DNA from 2 places in the Micromonospora sp. NPDC049580 genome. Region 1 is predicted to be linked to the other one. Evidence: riboswitches for the same ligand, from Rfam matches in the RefSeq annotation. Region 1 holds a riboswitch; the other holds the start of a gene.

Region 1 (9,450 bases):
TGCCCGACTGGATGGCCGCGCCCAGCAGCGTGTAGTACTGATCGAACGGCTGGGCCACGAACTCGACCTTGACGTCCTTGTGCTTCTTGGCGAAGTCGGCCTTGGCCTTCTCCACGTACTGCGCGGAGCTGGCCTCGCCGGACTTCCAGTCCCAGACGACCAACTTCTTGTCCGAGCCTCCGGACGATGAACCCGAACCTGTCGCGCTTCCACAGCCAGTCAGGGCCAGCCCTGCAACGAGGACCGCGGACCACACTGCTCGTTGCTTCATCGTTGCTCACCTTCATATGGGGAGTGGCCGAGGGACCGGCCGTCGATGCAAGATTGACGAGAACGTAACTCGTATGACGTCTGACGTCAACGGTTGCCCGTACACTGGGGGCGGACTCGTGGGCCCGCTCCCGCGGCTACGCGGAGGTGAACGTGACGACATCGAACCAGTCGACCGTCAACGGCGCGGCGGCACCGACCTGGGCCCGTCGCCCGGCCAACCTGGCTCAGGCGATCACCGCCGAGCTGGTGACCCGGATCGTCCAGGGAGTTCACCCCTCGGGCACACCGCTGCCCCCCGAGCCGGTGCTCTGCGAGACCTTCTCGGTGAGCCGGACGGTCATCCGGGAAGCGGTGAAGATCCTGCAGGAGAAGGGGCTCGTGCAGGTCCGCCAGGGCAGCGGAACGCTGGTCACCCCGCCCTCGGCGTGGGACATGCTCGACGAACTCGTCCTCGCGGCGACCATCGCCGAGGACGACACCCTGGCGATCCTCGACGACCTGGTGGTCACCCGGCGGGTGCTGGAGTCCGACATGGCCAACGTGGCCGCGCGGCTCGCCGACGAGGAGACCGTCGACCGGCTGCGGGCCCTGGTGGACCGGATGGACGAACTGGTGGACGACCACGTCACCTACCAGGAGCACGACCGCGCCTTCCACGACACGGTCATGCAGGCGTCGGGCAACCGCATCGCCCGGGGCGTCGTCCGGTCCCTGGAGAGCCAGGTCGTCAACACCGCGCGCTACATGGGCCAGCCGGAGCGGGCCATGTGCGTGGCGTCGAACCAGGGCCACCGGCGCATCTACGAGCGCATCGCCGCCCACGACCCCGACGGCGCCGCGCAGGCGATGTTCACGCACATCACCGAGGCGTGGCTCGTCCGGCGCAGCGGGCCGGGCAGCCCGACGCGGCTGCAGCGCTGACGACCCGGTGCCGCAGCGCTGACGACCCGGTCGCCGGACGTTGGCGACCCCGGTCCGACCGGCCTGCGACGGCGGCGCGGAAATCCAGATTTATCCATCGCTTGAGAATGTTAGCGATAACAGACTACCCTCGGGCCGCAGAGGCGAAGGGCACGCTTCACCGCTCCACTCGATCCGCCGAGGTCGATGGAGTCGCGCATGACCAACGCCCGCTGCTGGGTGTCCGGGCCTCCCTCAGGGACGTTGACCACCGCCGTTGACAACGGCGGGACGCCGCGCGCGGGAGCCATGGTGGACCCCCGATCCCTCCTGCCGCTCTCGCGGCACGGCCACCACCGAGGTCCCGAAGCGACCCGCGACGACACGCGGCACCCGCCAGCGAGAGCGGCGAACCGTGCCCGCCCGTCGTGACCCACCCTGGAGGTACCGATGCACCCCACACCGCCACCACGGACGAAGAACCGGCTCCGGCGCGGCGTCGCCTGGCTCGTGAGCCTGCTGCTCATCTCGACGCTGACCCCGGCCACGGCCGCCCACGCGGACAACCCCATCGTCCAGCACATCTACACCGCCGACCCGGCTCCCCTGGTGCACAACGGACGGGTCTACCTCTACACCGGCCACGACGAGGACGGCTCCACGTACTTCACCATGAAGGACTGGCGGGTGTGGTCGTCGGCCGACATGGTCAACTGGACCGACCACGGCTCGCCCCTGAGCCTCAGCACCTTCAGCTGGGCGAGCGCCAACGCGTGGGCCGGCCAGGTCGTCGCCCGCAACGGCAAGTTCTACTGGTACGTGCCGGTGACCGCCCGGGCGACCAACTCGATGGCCATCGGCGTCGCGGTCGCCGACAGCCCCACCGGGCCGTTCCGGGACGCCATCGGCCGTCCGCTGGTGGGCAACGGCGAGATCGACCCCACCGTCTTCATCGACGACGACGGCCAGGCGTACCTGTACTGGGGCAACCCGAACCTGTGGTACGTCCGGCTGAACGCGGACATGATCTCCTACAGCGGCAGCGCCACCAAGATTCCGCTCACCACCGCCGGGTTCGGCACCCGGACGGGGAACGCGAGCCGGCCGACGCTCTACGAAGAGGGCCCGTGGGTCTACAAGCGCAACGGTATCTACTACAACGTGTTCGCGGCGGAGTGCTGCTCCGAGTTCATCGGTTACTCGACCGCGACCGGCCCGACCGGCCCCTGGACCTACCGCGGGACGGTCATGCCCCGCCAGGGCGCGAGCTTCACCAACCACCCCGGAGTCATCGACTTCAACGGCGGCTCGTACTTCTTCTACCACAACGGAGCGTTGCCCGGCGGCGGCGGCTACACCCGCTCGGTGGCCGTGGAGAAGTTCACCTACAACACCAACGGCACCATCCCGACGATCAACATGACCACGACGGGCGCACCCCAGATCGGCACCCTGAACCCGTACGGGCGGCAGGAGGCCGAGACCATCGCCTGGGGCTCCGGCATCGAGACCGAGCCGGCCAGCGAGGGCGGGATGAACGTCGGGTTCATCGAGAACGGGGACTACATCAAGGTCAAGGGCGTGGGCTTCGGTACGGGCGCGACGTCCTTCTCCGCCCGGGTCGCCTCGGCCACGTCCGGTGGCACGATCGAACTGCGCCTCGGTAGCCCCACCGGCACCCGGGTGGGCAGCTGCGCGGTGCCGGGCACCGGCGGGTGGCAGACCTGGCAGACCGTCTCCTGCCCGGTCAGCGGCGCGACCGGGACCCAGGACCTGTACCTGCGCTTCACCGGCGGCAGCGGCAACCTGTTCAACTTCAACTGGTGGCAGTTCCAGGCCGGCGGCACCACGACGCCCACCCCGACCCCCACCGCGACGCCGACTCCGACGCCGACGCCGACTCCGACCCCCACCCCGACGCCCACTCCCACGCCGACGCCGACGCCGACGGTCCCGGCTGGGCAGTCCTGCGCGGTGACCAACACCGTGGTCAACACGTGGCAGGGCGGATTCGAAGGACGGCTGACGGTCACCAACGCCGGGGCCTCGTCGCTCGCCGGGTGGCGGGTCACCTTCACCCTCCCCAGTGGGCAGACGGTGTCACAGGTCTGGAACGGCACCCTCACCCAGACGGGCAACCAGGTGACCGTCGCGAACGCCGCCTACAACGGGCAGCTCGCGCCGGGAACGTCCACCACCGCGGGCTACCTCAGCACGAGCGCCACCACCAGTCCGCCGACCATCACTCCGACCTGCTCCCCCGCCTGAGGGTCACTCCACCCCCAAGAACACCCCCACCCCATCCCCACCTCGCCCGCCGCCGACGTTGATCATGAATTTGGTGCCCCTGACACGCCGATAGGGGAGCAGCAACTTCCTGGTCGACGGGGTGGGGAGGGGGTGGGGTGGGGGTCCTAGAAGTCGTCGTCGAAGGCCACCGTCCCGGTCACTCCCACCTGGTACGCCGACACCCGCCGCTCGAAGAAGTTGGACAGCTCCTGGACGTCCTGCAACTCCATGAAGGCGAACGGGTTGGCGGACCCGTAGTGCGGGGCGATCCCGAGCTGGACGAGACGGCGGTCGGCGACGTGCTGGAGATACTCCCGCATGTCCGCCCGGGTGAGACCGGGCACGCCCTGACCCACCAGGTCCTCGGCGAACTGGACCTCGCACTCGACGGCCTCGGTGAGCATCTGGCGAACCTGGTCGGCGAGATCGTCGTCGAACAGGTCGGGCTCCTCGGCACGCACGGTGTCCACCACGTCGAACGCGAACGCCATGTGCATCGACTCGTCGCGGAAGACCCAGTTGGTGCCGGAGGCCAGGCCGTGCAGCAGGCCGCGGGAGCGCAGGAAGTAGACGTACGCGAACGCGCCGTAGAAGAACAATCCCTCGATGCAGGCGGCGAAGCAGATGAGGTTGAGCAGGAACGCGCGCCGGTCGTCCCGGGTCCGCAGCTCGCGCAACTCCCCCAGCGAGTCGATCCAGCGGAAGCAGAACTCGGCCTTGCGGCGGATCGAGGGGATGTTCTCGATGGCGGCGAAGGCGGCGAACCGCTCGGTCTCGTCGGGCACGTACGTGTCGAGCAGGTTGAGGTAGAACTGGACGTGCACGGCCTCCTCGAACAGCTGCCGCGACAGGTAGAGGCGGCCTTCCGGGCTGTTGACGTGCTGGTACAGGTTGAGCACGAGGTTGTTGGCGACGATCGTGTCGCCGGTGGCGAAGAACGCGACGAGGCGGCTGACCAGGTGCCGCTCGGCCGGCGACAGCCTGTCCAGATCGGCGAGGTCGGCGTGCAGGTCGACCTCCTCGACCGTCCAGGTGTTGCGGATGGCGGCGCGGAACCGGTCGAAGAAGTGCGGGTAGCGCATCGGGCGGAGAGTGAGATCCATCCCGGGGTCGAGCAGCATGTGCGTGGTCCTCGCGTCAGCGGCGGTGTCGGAGACGGTCACTGGCACGCCTCGCACGACTCGGGGTTCTCCAGCGAGCAGGCCAGCGCCTCGGCGTCACTCGTCGACGGCGTGACGAGGGCGACGGCGGCGGGCGTGACGGTGGCCTGCTGGATGCGCGTGGCGGGACGGGAGCGCAGGTAGTAGGTGGTCTTCAGCCCGGTCTTCCAGGCGTACAGGTACATCGAGGAGAGCTTGCCGATGGTGGGCGAGGCCAGGAACAGGTTCAGCGACTGGGACTGGTCGATGAACGGGGCGCGGGCGGCGGCCAGGTCGATCAGCGCCCGCTGCGGCAGCTCCCACGCGGTGCGGAACAGCTCCCGCACGTCGGCCGGGAGTTCCACGACGTCCTGCACCGACCCCTCCGCGCGCCGGATCGCCGACCGGATCTGCTCGGTCCACAGGCCACGCGCCTTCAGCTCGCGGACCAGGGCCGTGTTGACCTGGAGGAACTCCCCGGACAGGGTCTCGCGCTTGAACAGGTTCGAGACCTGCGGCTCGATGCACTCGTAACACCCGGCGATCGAGGCGATGGTCGCGGTCGGCGCGACCGCCACCAGCAGCGAGTTGCGCAGCCCGTACTCCCCGACCCGCTGGCGCAGCGCGGCCCAGCGCGCGGTCTGCGTACCCTCGACACCCCACAGGTCGGGTTGGAGCTGGCCCCGCGCGGCCCGGGTCTGGGCGTACGCCGGATGGGCGCCGAACTCACGCGCCAGGTCGGCGGAGGTCTCCAGCGCGGTCAGGTACAGCTCCTCGCTGATCCGGGTGGACAGCTTCCGCGCGGCCGGCGAGTCGAACGGCAGCCGCAGTGCGAAGAACACGTCCTGCAGGCCCATCAGCCCGAGCCCGACCGGCCGCCAACGGGGGTTGCTCGCCGCCGCCTGCGATGTCGGGTAGTAGTTGATGTCGATGACCCGGTCGAGGAACGTCACCGCGGTCCGGACCGTGGCGCGCAGTCGCGGCCAGTCGATGCCGCTCCCGGTCAGGTGGGCGGCGACGTTCACCGAGCCGAGGTTGCACACCGCTGTCTCGGCGTCGCTGGACACCTCGATGATCTCGGTGCACAGGTTGGACAGGTGCACCACGTTGCCCGGCTCGGCCGTCTGGTTGCACAGCCGGTTGGCCGCGTCCTTGAAGGTCATCCAGCCGTTGCCGGTCTGGGCCAGGGTGCGCATCATCTTTCCGTACAGCTCCCGCGCCGGCACCTGCCGCACGTAGCGGCCCTGCGCCTCGGCCGCCCGGTACGCGGCGTCGAACCGCTCCCCCCACAGGTCGGGCAGCTCGGGAACCTCGTCCGGGTCGAACAGCGACCACACCTCGTCGGCCTCGACCCGGCGCATGAACTCGTCCGGGATCCAGTTGGCGAGGTTCAGGTTGTGGGTACGCCGGGCGTCCTCGCCGGTGTTGTCCCGCAGTTGCAGGAACTCCTCGATGTCCGGATGCCACGGCTCCAGGTAGACGCAGGCCGCGCCCTTGCGCCGGCCGCCCTGGTTGACCGCGGCGACGCTCGCGTCGAGCGTACGCAGCCACGGCACGATCCCGTTGGACTGCCCGTTCGTGCCGCGGATCAGCTCGCCCCGGGACCGGACCCGGGAGTACGCGATGCCGATGCCACCGGCGAACTTGGACAGGTTCGCGACCTGGGCGTAGCGCTGGTAGATCGAGTCCAACTCGTCGCGCGGCGAGTCGACGAGGTAGCACGAGGACATCTGCGTGTGCCGGGTGCCGGAGTTGAACAGCGTGGGTGAGCTGGGCAGGTAGGCCAGGCTGGACATCAGCCGGTAGAAGTCGACCGCCTCGTCCGGCGTACGGGACAGGCCGCAGGCCACCCGCAGCAGCCAGTACTGCGGGCTCTCCAGCACCAGCCGGCTGGTGGGGTGGCGCAGCAGGTACCGGTCGTAGACCGTACGCAGCCCGAAGTACTCGAAGCGGCGGTCGCCGTCGGCGTCGACGGCGTCGTCGAGCGTGCTGCCGTGCGCGGCGACGAACGCGGCGGTCTCGTCTCCGATCAGCCCCTGCGCGTGGCCGGTCCGGATCGCCGCGCTGAACGAGGTGACGCCCTGTCGGCGTACCTCCCGGTCGATGTGGCTGGCCAGCAGCCGGGCGGCGAGGCGCGAGTACTGCGGCTCCGTACCGATCATCTCGGCAGCGGTCTGGATGGTCAGCCGGTCCAGCTCGGCTGTCGTCGCGCCGTCGTACAGGCCGCTGATCGTGCGGGTCGCCACCCGCAGCGGGTCGACGTCGGGCAGGTCGTCGGCCCAGCGCTCGACCTCGGCGACGAGCCTGCGCACGTCCACCGGCTCGCTGGCGCCGCCGCGTTCGCGGACCTGCCCCGGCGTACCCCGGAGGGCCGTCTCGCCGCCGGCCGCGGCTACCTCGGTAACTGTCACCACTCACTCCTCGCGAGCTTGAGGACCTGATGGCCCTCGGCACGAGGAGACCGACACCGGCGGACGCCACGCCGGCGGCGCGGATCCGAAAGGCGTCGGCCGTCCCACGCGGCCTCGGACCACCGCCCACCCGGATGCGGGTACGCGGCGCGCTGGCAGGTCTTCGGACTCGCGGGCACGACCGGGGTTAACCCGGTCCCCTACTGGCCGTCGCTTCCCAGGCCAGGTGGCGGCCCAGTGCTGATGACGGCTGTCGTTCCCACTCACCGCTGCGGGGCAGTCCCGGAATTCCACCGGGTTCCCTCTTGCCTCGACCATCCTGGAATGTGTGGCCGAACCAGCTGCGGTCGACACCATATATAGGGGCGACTGGGTTTGTCACACCCCACATGTCGGGTCCGGGCGTGTCGCGGTCGTCGCTGACGGCCGTCGTCGATCCGTCTGCGACGGCAGACGCGCGAGCATCCGGCGGGGTCGCGTTCGGACACCGCCGTCGGCTTGACCGACCGAACCGGCACCGATACGGTCGACCCACTATCTGCGGCGACGCGAGGGAAGCCGGTGAGAATCCGGCGCGGTCGCGCCACTGTGAGCGGTCCCCGACCCCGGGGGCCGCGAGCCAGGACGCTCGGTCGTCCGCAGCCTTGCGATGGGGACGCGTCATCCCCGAGGAGGTTCGTGCACGCATGTCCAGTTCCACGTCCAGCCAGCCGCTGGTGCACCCCGCTGCCCCGACCCGTCTCCTGTGGACGGTCCTGGCCACCGTCGCCGTGCTCACCCTGCTGGCCTATCTCGTCGCCTTCGACCAGGGCGCGGTCTCGCGCAGCGGGACGTACCTGCACGAGCTGATGCACGACGGCCGGCACCTGCTCGGTGTCCCGTGCCACTGAGCGGCACCGGCACCGCACCCACGTTCGTCACGGTTCTCCTGCGCGGGCTGCTCGCCGGCCTGGTGGCCGGCCTGCTCGCCGGAACGTTCGCCTACGTCGTCGGCGAACCCCACGTCGAGGCGGCCATCGCCATCGAGGAGGCGGCGGCACACGCCGAACCCGCCACCGGGGGGCACCAGCACGACGAGGACGCTCTGGTCAGCAGGAACGGCCAGCGCGGCGGGCTGTTCCTGGCCACCGCCCTGTTCGGGGCCGCGATGGGTGGCCTGCTGGCCACCGCGTACGTCCTGCTGAACCGGCGGCGGCGCACGGTTGACGACGGGTGGTCCGGCCTGCTGCTGGCCGGCGGCGCGCTGCTCGGCGCGGTGATCGTGCCGTTCCTCAAGTACCCGCCGAACCCGCCGGCCGTCGGCGACCCGGCCACCATCAACCAGCGCACGGTCACCTACCTGCTGCTGGTGGTCCTCGGCCTGGTGGCGGTCTGGTCCGGTTCGCTAGGCTACCGGTCGGTCGGCGAGCAGGCGCCGGTGTGGCTGCGCGCCGCCGCGGCGGTCGGCGGGTTCCTGCTGGTCACCGGCGTGGCCTACGTGGTGTTGCCGTCGTTCCAGGAGGTCCCGGGGGACTTTCCCGCCACGCTGCTGTGGAGCTTCCGGCTCGCCTCCCTCGGCACCCAGGTGGTGCTGTGGACCGGGATCGGCCTGCTCTTCGCCGCCCTGATGCACCGGCAGCGCGCGGTCACCGACGCACGACTGGCCGGGTGAACGCCACCAGCCTGCGGCTGGTCGCCCACGGTCACACCGCCGCCCTGCGGCGGGCCCGGTTCGGCGGGGACGACACACTGGACGAGGGTGGCCGCAGCGCCGCCCTCGCCCTATCCCCCACCGTGCTGGGCCGACGGGCATCATCGGGCGACACGGACGCCTGCCTGTCCAGCCCCGCGGCGGCGGCCGTCCAGACCGCGTACGCCCTCGGTCTCGCGCCCGCTGTGGAGACGGCGCTGGCCGACTGCGACTACGGCGACTGGACCGGCCGGTCGCTGGAGGAGATCGGCGCCGCGCAGCCCGACGCGCTGCACGAGTGGCTGTCCACCCCGGACGCCGCGCCGCACGGGGGCGAGTCCGTCGCCGCCCTACGCGAGCGCGTCGGCCGCTGGCTGGACCAACAGCGCGGCCTCGGCCGACGGGTCACGGCCGTCACCCATCCGCTCGTGATCCGGGTCGCGGTCGTGCACGCCCTGGGACTGCCGCTGGCGACGTACCGGCAGTTGGACGTCGAGCCGTTGGCGGTCGTCCGGCTCACCGGCCAGGGCCCACGGTGGCGGCTCCGCCTGAGCGCGCCTCCGGCACCCGCGAGCGGGTGACGACTGTCGACCACGGCCCCTGTAGAGCTGCCCCAGATTCGGGGCGGCATGGAAGCGGTGGGGTCGGGCTGCCGGCAGGCGTACAGACCGGTGAGCGACATACCGCAGAGCGGGCGGGCCCAGAACGGGTGTCGGGGGGGGCGTGCAGCACGGCCCCCCCGGCAGGGGTGTTGCCCGCGTAAATAGCG
Region 2 (8,656 bases), on a different contig from region 1:
GGCGGGCATCGCGCCCGTGGTCTGCGTGCAGAACAACTACGGCCTGGACGCGTACCGGGAGCAGGACGCCTTCGTCCGCGCCTGCGGCGAGCGGGGCATCGCCTACGTGCCCTTCTTCGCGCTGGCCGGCACCGGTCGGGAGGCGGGTGCGAGCGCCGCGCCGGGCGCGGCCGTCGAGGCGGTCGCCCGGGCCCACGGCGTCACCCCCCAGCAGGTACGCCTGGCCTGGACGCTGCACCAGGGCCCGCACGTCCTCGCGATCCCCGGCACCGGAGACCCGGCCCACCTGCGGGAGAACATCGCCGCCGCCGCGCTACGCCTGACCCCCGAGGACCTGAACCGCCTCCCCTGACCCCCGCCCCCGGTGATCATGAAGTTATTGCCATCGATGCCGGCGTGTCGCGCCGATAACTTCATGATCACCGGAGCCAGACCCGGAGGGGGCCCGCAGGGAGGAAGCCGGCTCGGCGGGCGGGTGGCAGGTCGGGGGTGGTCTCGTAGCCGATCAGGGGTACGCCGGGCAGGGTGGCGGGAATCGCATGCCAGATCTCGTCCGGGTCGTCGCTGTGGGTGAACAGGTTGGAGACGCCGGCCGGGTCGTCGCCGCTGATTACCGCCCCGCCGACGACAGCGCCCCGCTCGTCGTGGCGGGCCAGCACCCGGATGCGCGGGTCGGCCAGCAGCGCCGGGCGAAACAGTTCCCCGCCGCCGTGCGCGCTCGCCCAGGCCGCCAGCCCTTCCGGAGTGGTGACCGGCGTGAGCGGCGGGCCGGCCGGCGGGTCGGTCGACGGGCGGTGGATCCACTGCGCGTCGAAGAGCACCCGGAACCCGTACGCCGAGAGGTCGAGGTCGGCGAAGCTGTCCTTCACCGATGCGCCGGGCCCGACGTCGATCCGCGCCAGCAGCGCCTCGGGGTCGACGTCGGGGCGCAGGGTGACCGCGTCCGGATACCAGGGTGGGGAGCGGCGGGGCACCGACCACGCCTCGGCGTCGATCCGGCCGGCCAGCCCGTGGCTGGCGCACACGGCGTCGCACCATTGCGCGTTGTTGTGCGCCGCCGCCTCCCGCACGTCCGTCGACACGCCCGGCAGCCTACGAGGTCAGGACCCGGTGAGGACGACGAGCCTCTGGGTCGCGCGGGTCATCGCGACGTACCGGTCGACCGCACCCTGGATGCCCTCGCCGAACGTCTCCGGGTCGACGAGGACGACCAGGTCGAACTCCAGCCCCTTGGACAGTTCCGGGCTCAGCGACCGGACGCGATTCGTCGCCGGCCGGAACGTGGGCTCGCCGATGACGCAGGCGATCCCGTCGGCCTGCTCCGCGAGCCAGCCGTCGACGATCGCGTCCAGCTCGCGCACCGACCCGTGGATCACCGGAATCCCGTTGCCGCGGATCGAGGTCGGCACGTTCGCGTCCGGGAGCACGGCGCGGATGACCGGCTCGGCCTGCTCCATGACCTCCCGTGGCGTCCGGTAGTTGATGCTCAGCGAGGTCAGGGTGACCCGGTCGAGGCCGATGCGCCTCAGTCGTTCCGGCCACGACTCCGTGAACCCGTGCCGGGCCTGGGCGCGGTCCCCGACGATGGTGAAGCTGCGCGCCGGGCAGCGCGACAGCAGCATCTGCCACTGCGCGTCGGTCAGCTCCTGCGCCTCGTCCACGACGATGTGCGCGAACGGGCCGGCCAGCAGATCCGCGTCGGCGCTGGGGAGTACGGCCTCGTCGACCAGCGCGTCCTGCAGGTCCAGTTGGCGCAGGCTCGACAGCACACCCTCACCGTCGTCGTACGCGTGGGCCTCGATCAGCTCGTCGACGACCGTCGCCATGCGCGCGCGTTCGGCGGCGATGGCGGCCTCGTGGCGGCGCGTACGCCGGGACGCCTCCGGGTCGCCGAGCCGCTGCCGTGCCGCGTCCAGCAGCGGCAGGTCGGACACCGTCCAGGCGCGGGCGTCGACGCGTTGGAGCCGGCGGATGTCCTCGGGGCCGAGCCAGGGGGCGCACCGGCGCAGATAGGCGGGCACCGACCACAGGTCGGCGACGATGTCGGTCGCTTCGAGCAGCGGCCAGGCGCGGTTGAACGCCGTACGCAGGTCCCGGTTGCGCAGCAGCGAGCCGCGTACCAGGTCGTCCGACTCGTCGCCGTCGTACCTCCCGAGCAGGATCGCCAGCAGCTCCTCCCAGATCTCGTCCCGCGCCTCGTTGTGCGGGGTGCCGGGTCCGGGCGCCTCGAACGCCTGGGCCCAGTCGTCCGCGCTCAGCCGCACGTCGGCGTCGCCGGCCGTGACCGTCATCGCCGTGGTCGGCGGCTCCTCGTAGAACCGCACGGCCGCCTCGATCGCCCGGACCAGGTCCGCCGAGGACTTCAGGCGGGCCACGTCCGGATCGGCCTCGACCGTCGCCGCGGCGCCCTGGGGTACGAGGTCGCGCAGGGTGCAGGTCTGCACGTCCTCCTCGCCGAGGCTGGGCAGAACGTCGGCGACGTACGCCAGGTAGGGCTCGTGCGGCCCGACGAACAGCACCCCGCCGCGCCGGTGCCCGAGGCGGGGATCGGAGTAGAGCAGGTACGCGGTGCGGTGCAGGGCCACGACGGTCTTGCCCGTGCCCGGACCGCCGTCGACGACGAGAGCGCCGCGCGATCCGGCCCGGATGATGGCGTCCTGGTCGGCCTGGATGGTGCCGAGCACGTCGCGCATCCGGGCCGACCGGTTGCCGCCGAGGCTGGCGATGAACGCGGACTGGTCGTCCAGCGCCGCATGCCCCTCGAACCCGTCCGGGGTGAACACCTCGTCCCAGTAGTCGCTGATCCGGCCGAGCGTCCAGCGGTACCGACGCCGGCTCGCCAGGCCCATCGGGTTGGCGTGGGTCGCCCCGAAGAACGGCTCGGCCGCCGGGGAGCGCCAGTCGAGCAGCAGCCGTCGACCGTTGCCGTCGGTGAGGCCGAAGCGTCCGATGTAGACCGGCTCGGGGCCGTCCGCGCTGACGATGCGCCCGAGGCACAGGTCCAGACCGAAGCGCCGCAGGGCGCGCAGGCGAGCGGTCAGCCGGCGGATCTCCTCGTCCCGGACGACCGCCTGGCGGCCCTTGCCGGCGGGTGCCCGGCGCTCGGCGTCGAGGCGGTCGGACAGCTCGGCGATCGACTGCTCCAGGCTCGCCGCGATGACGGCGAAGTGCTGCTCGTCACGGTCGATCAGCGCCGGGTCGGCCTTGGCGGCGAGGTTGTCGGGAAGGTCGAACGCGCTGGCCGCCGCCGACGAGTTGTGCATGTATTGGCTCCCGTTTCCGCAGGTCCTGGCCTTGGACGGGCAATTCTGCGGTACACCTGGGGCCTTGCCGCAAGTCCCCCCATGCGGTATATGTTGGATATGGCGGGGAGTGTTGCCCCCCGCTTTCAGGGCTTCCGTTCGGTACGCCCGCTCCAGCGGTTCCGTCCGCGCTCCGCCGAGTCAGATTTCTCCCACCTGGCGTGCAGCGTATTGCCAGGAATCGGTGCTGAACTGGAGTGGCGTCCGAGGAGAGGGGCTGGGCATGGGCTGGTTCAACCGGCGGTCACGGGGCACCGAGGCGACCCCAACGAAGCTGGACCGCGAGGCCACCCGGGACGATCTCGCCGCGCTGGAGTCGTTCGTCGCCAGCCGGCGGGGAGTGGAGTTCTACCTGGAGCCGGAGACCACCGCCACCGACACCACAGTGGTGGCGATCGCCCACGACGGCGAATGGATCCGCCGCCGCACCGGCACACCCCGCGCGGCGGGCGCCATCGCCCGCAAGCACGCGGTGCCGCTGTACGAGGCGGCCCGCACCGGCTACCCGGAGCGGATGCGGGTGTGGAATCGGGCACACCCGGAGCGCCACGCCCGCTGAGACTCCTCCGCCCAGAAGCCACCACCGCCGGGCCAGCGGCGCGAGCCAGAGTGCTCCGCCGATCCTTTGCTCTGCTTACCAATAAGCGCCAGTGACGCCCCATTCCCGTTGCGTATAGGGAAGCAGAGCAAAGGATGTCGGGCATTGATCCGGGGCATCGAGGTCGGGTGATCCGCTGTCGCGTCGACAGTTGAGGCTCGGTGACGCACGCCCGTTCGTCGGGCCGGAGCAGCGTTGACCCGCAGCGCAGGGGTGTGGCAGCATTCGCGGCCTGACGGCAGTGAAGGAAGTCGGTGCGAATCCGACGCGGTCCCGCCACTGTCACCGGGGAGCGATCCCCCCTCGTGAGTCACGGCCGTGTGTCTGCGGTTGGAAGGCCGGGGGAGAGCGTCGATCCGGAAGCCAGGATACTTCGGCCGTCGGGACGTACCCCAGGGCGTGGACACCCGAGGAGGACCCGATGACGCTTGGCGTCTCCATCATCGACGGCTGCTGCCGTCTTGCGCACCGCGGCCGTGCCGTCGCCGCGATCGGCATCGACTCCGTTCACCGCTGAGTTCCGGACCGCGCCGCCCGTCGCTCCCGGCCGCAGGCCGCTGAGCCGGCCGGATCGCGGCCTCCGCTGAACCCTGCGCCCATCCCACGTCGCGAGGCCGCTCTCGCGAGCGTGCCGACGTTACCGTCCGGAGCCTGCCGTGCGCGTTCTGCTGCTCTCCACCGCCGACACCGACCTGCTGGCCGCCCGCGCCAGTGACGCCGACTACCGGCTCGCCAACCCGGCGCGGGTGGGGGCCGACGAGGTGCCCGCCCTGCTCGACGGGGTCGACCTCGCCGTCGTACGCCTGCTCGGGGGTCGGCAGGCGTGGCCGGACGGCCTCGCCGCGGTGCTCGCCACCGGCGTGCCGACGGTCGTGCTCGGCGGTGAGGCGGTGCCCGACGCGGAGCTGATGGCGATCTCCACGGTGCCGTCCGGAGTGGTCACCCAGGCGCTGGCGTACCTGGTGGAGGGCGGGCCGGACAACCTCGGGCACCTGGCCCGGTTCCTCTGCGACACGGTGCTGCTCACCGGCGAGGGGTTCGCCCCGCCCGCGCCGACCCCGGCGTACGGCGTACACGGCGACCACCCGACCGACCCGCGGCGGCCCACCGTGGGGATCGTCTTCTACCGGGCGCACGCCCTCGCCGGCAACACCGCCTTCGTCGACGTCCTGGCCGAGGCCGTGCGGGAGGCCGGGGGCAACCCGCTGCCGATCTTCTGTGGCTCGCTGCGGGGCCTGACCACGGGCGCGGGCCCGCTCGGGCTGTTCGCCCGCTGTGACGCGCTGCTGGTCACCGTGCTCGCGGCCGGCGGCGCGGTCGCCGCCGACGCGTCCGGGGGCGGCGACGAGGACGCGTGGGACGTCGGCGCGCTCGCCGCCCTGGACGTGCCCGTCATTCAGGCGCTCTGCCTGACCAGCACCAGGGAGCAGTGGGCCGGCAGCGACGCCGGGCTGTCCCCGTTGGACGCGGCGATGCAGGTGGCCATCCCCGAGTTCGACGGACGGATCGTCACCGTGCCGTTCTCGTTCAAGCGGATCGACGCGGACGGCCTCTCGGTCTACGCCGCCGACCCCGAGCGGGCCGCCCGGGTGGCCGGCATCGCGGTACGTCACGCCCGGCTGCGGTACGTGCCCAACGCCGACAAGCGGGTCGCCGTCGTGCTCAGCTCGTACCCCACCAAGCACTCCCGGGTCGGCAACGCCGTCGGGCTGGACACCCCCGTCTCGGCGGTCCGGCTGCTCGCCGCACTGGCCGAGGCGGGCTACCACCTGGGGGACGCGCCGCCGCCCGACGACGGCGACGCGCTGATCCACGCCCTGATCGCCGCCGGTGGGCACGACGTGGAGTGGCTCACCCCGGAGCAGTTGGTCGCCGCCGAGGCCCGGGTGCCCGGCGAGACCTACCGGCGGTGGTTCGACCAGGTACCGGCCGAGCTGCGTGAGCGGATGCGGGAGCACTGGGGTGAGCCGCCCGGCGAGCTCTACACCGACGGCGGGGACCTCGTGCTCGCCGGGCTGCGCTTCGGCAACGTGGTGCTGCTGATCCAGCCGCCGCGTGGCTTCGGGGAGAACCCGATCGCCATCTACCACGACCCGGACCTGCCGCCGAGCCACCACTACCTGGCCGCGTACCGCTGGCTGGCCGCGCCCGTCGCGGACGGCGGCTTCGGCGCGGACGCCGTGGTGCACCTGGGCAAGCACGGCACCCTGGAATGGTTGCCCGGCAAGGGTCTCGGCCTGGCGGCCGACTGCGCGCCCGACGCGGTCCTCGGTGACCTGCCGCTGGTCTACCCGTTCATCGTCAACGACCCCGGCGAGGGCACCCAGGCCAAGCGGCGCGCACACGCCGTGGTGATCGACCACCTGGTGCCGCCGATGGCCCGCGCCGAGACCTACGGCGACCTGGCCAAGCTGGAGCAACTGCTCGACGAGTACGCGACAGTGCAGGCCCTCGACCCGGCCAAGGTGCCGACCGTGCGGGCGCAGATCTGGGACCTGGTGCGCGCCGCCGAGCTGCATCACGACCTGCACGCCGAGGCGATGCCCGACGCCGACGACTTCGACGACTTCGTGCTGCACCTCGACGGGTACCTCTGTGAGGTCAAGGACGTGCAGATCCGCGACGGCCTGCACATCCTCGCCGACGCGCCCGTCGGCGAACCGCGGGTCAACCTGGTCCTCGCGGTGCTGCGCGCACCCCAGATCTGGGGCGGCAACCACGCCCTGCCCGGCCTGCGACAGGCCCTCGCCGCCGCGTACGGCCTCGACGAGCAGGAACTGCTGGCGGCACCGGGCGAACGACTGGCGGTGCCCACGGCGTTGACCGACGTGGTGGACGGGCCGGCCGGCACCGCCGCCGACGCCGTCGACCTCATCGAGGCGCTCGCCCGGAGGTTGGTCATCGGGATGGAGACGCTCGGCTGGGACGCCCAGGCGGTCGACGCGGTGGTCGCCGAGGTGACCGGGCAGCCGATCCCGGACGTCGTCGCGGTGCTGCGCTTCGCGGCCACCGAACTGGTGCCCCGGCTGGCGCGCACCACCGACGAGTTGACCCACACCCTCGGGGCGCTGGACGGGCGGTTCGTGCCGCCCGGACCGTCCGGTTCACCCACCCGGGGCCTGGTCAACGTGCTGCCCACCGGCCGCAACTTCTACTCCGTCGACCCGAAGGCCATCCCCAGCCGCAACGCCTGGGACGTCGGCGTGGCCCTCGCGGACTCGCTGCTGGCCCGGCACCTCGCCGACACCGACACGTACCCCCGCTCGGTGGGGTTGACCGTGTGGGGCACCAGCGCCATGCGCACCCAGGGCGACGACATCGCCGAGGTGCTCGCGCTGCTGGGCTGCCGCCCGGTCTGGGACGACCGGTCCCGGCGGGTCACCGGCATCGAGGTGGTGCCGACCGCCGAGCTGGGCCGGCCCCGCGTCGACGTGACCGTGCGCATCTCCGGCTTCTTCCGCGACGCGTTCCCGCACGTCGTGGCGCTGCTCGACGACGCCGTACGGCGGGTCGCCGCGCTGGACGAGCCGGACGAGGAGAACTACGTGCGGGCGCACGTCGCCGCCGACCTCGCCGAGCACGGCGACGAGCGGCGGGCCACCGCCCGGATCTTCGGCTCCAAGCCCGGGGCGTACGGCGCGGGCCTGCTGCCGCTGATCGACGCGCGGACCTGGCGCAGCGACGCCGACCTCGCCGAGGTGTACGCGGTGTGGGGCGGCTACGCGTACGGCCGGGGCCTGGACGGGCGGGAGGCGCGCGCCGACATGGAACGCTCGTTCGCCCGGATCGCGGTGGCGGTGAAGAACCAGGACACCCGCGAGCACGACATCGTCGACTCGGACGACTACTTCCAGTACCACGGCGGGATGGTGGCGATGGTCCGCCACCTCACCGGATCGTCGCCGCAGGCGTACGTGGGTGACTCGGCGATGCCGCACGACGTGCGCACCCGCACGCTGGGCGAGGAGACCCGGCGGGTGTTCCGCGCCCGGGTGGTCAACCCGAAGTGGATCGCGGCGATGCGCCGGCACGGCTACAAGGGCGCGTTCGAGCTGGCGGCCACCGTGGACTACCTGTTCGGCTACGACGCCACGGCCGGCGTGGTCGACGACTGGATGTACGAGCACCTGGCCGCCGCGTACCTCTTCGACGACACGACCCGGGAGTTCCTGGAGCAGTCCAACCCGTGGGCGCTGCGCGGCATCACCGAGCGGCTGCTGGAGGCCGCCGACCGGGGGCTGTGGGCCAAACCCGAGCCGGCCACCCTGGACCGACTCCGTGACACGTACCTGGCCAGCGAGGGCGACCTGGAGGACCGGGCATGATCACCTACCCGTTCAGCGCGGTGCTCGGCATGGCCGACATGCGGTTGGCGCTGCTGCTCAACGCTGTCTCCCCGGCGATCGGCGGGGTCCTCGTGCGCGGCGAGAAGGGCACCGCCAAGTCCACCGCCGTCCGGGCGCTCGCCGCGTTGCTGCCCCCGGTGCGTCGGGTCGCCGGCTGCCGCTTCGGCTGCGACCCCGCCGAGCCCGACCCGGGCTGCCCGGACGGGCCGCACCCGGCCGACGCCACCGCCGAGACCCGTCCGGCCCGCCTCGTGGAGTTGCCGGTCGGCGCCGCCGAGGACCGGGTCGTCGGCTCGCTCGACCTGGAGAAGGCCCTCGGTGCGGGGGTACGCGCCTTCGAACCGGGCCTGCTCGCCGCCGCGCACCGGGGCGTCCTCTACGTCGACGAGGTCAACCTGCTGCACGACCAC

Evidence for each region. A riboswitch is a leader RNA that binds a small molecule or an ion and turns the genes downstream of it on or off. The one in region 1 is predicted to bind cobalamin.
Region 2: linked by a shared signal. The riboswitch ahead of cobN (cobaltochelatase subunit CobN) and the one ahead of AB0J68_RS17235 (ribonucleoside-diphosphate reductase subunit alpha) in region 1 are both predicted to bind cobalamin.

Annotation. Positions count from the first base shown of each region.
Region 1 covers NZ_JBFAPG010000192.1:1,056-10,505, forward strand. Annotated here, with positions in the region: gene AB0J68_RS17215 (extracellular solute-binding protein) at 1-271, opposite strand, end outside; gene AB0J68_RS17220 (FadR/GntR family transcriptional regulator) at 424-1,194, shown strand; gene AB0J68_RS17225 (family 43 glycosylhydrolase) at 1,624-3,441, shown strand; gene AB0J68_RS17230 (ribonucleotide-diphosphate reductase subunit beta) at 3,588-4,583, opposite strand; gene AB0J68_RS17235 (ribonucleoside-diphosphate reductase subunit alpha) at 4,622-7,012, opposite strand; cobalamin riboswitch at 7,149-7,369, opposite strand; cobalamin riboswitch at 7,566-7,640, shown strand; gene AB0J68_RS17240 (CbtB domain-containing protein) at 7,699-7,902, shown strand; gene AB0J68_RS17245 (CbtA family protein) at 7,893-8,663, shown strand; gene AB0J68_RS17250 (histidine phosphatase family protein) at 8,660-9,262, shown strand.
Region 2 covers NZ_JBFAPG010000223.1:793-9,448, reverse strand. Annotated here, with positions in the region: partial or broken gene AB0J68_RS18590 (aldo/keto reductase) at 1-352, shown strand, start outside; gene AB0J68_RS18585 (hypothetical protein) at 420-1,082, opposite strand; gene helR (RNA polymerase recycling motor ATPase HelR) at 1,101-3,263, opposite strand; gene AB0J68_RS18575 (hypothetical protein) at 3,526-3,861, shown strand; cobalamin riboswitch at 4,145-4,274, shown strand; gene cobN (cobaltochelatase subunit CobN) at 4,557-8,225, shown strand; partial or broken gene AB0J68_RS18565 (ATP-binding protein) at 8,222-8,656, shown strand, end outside.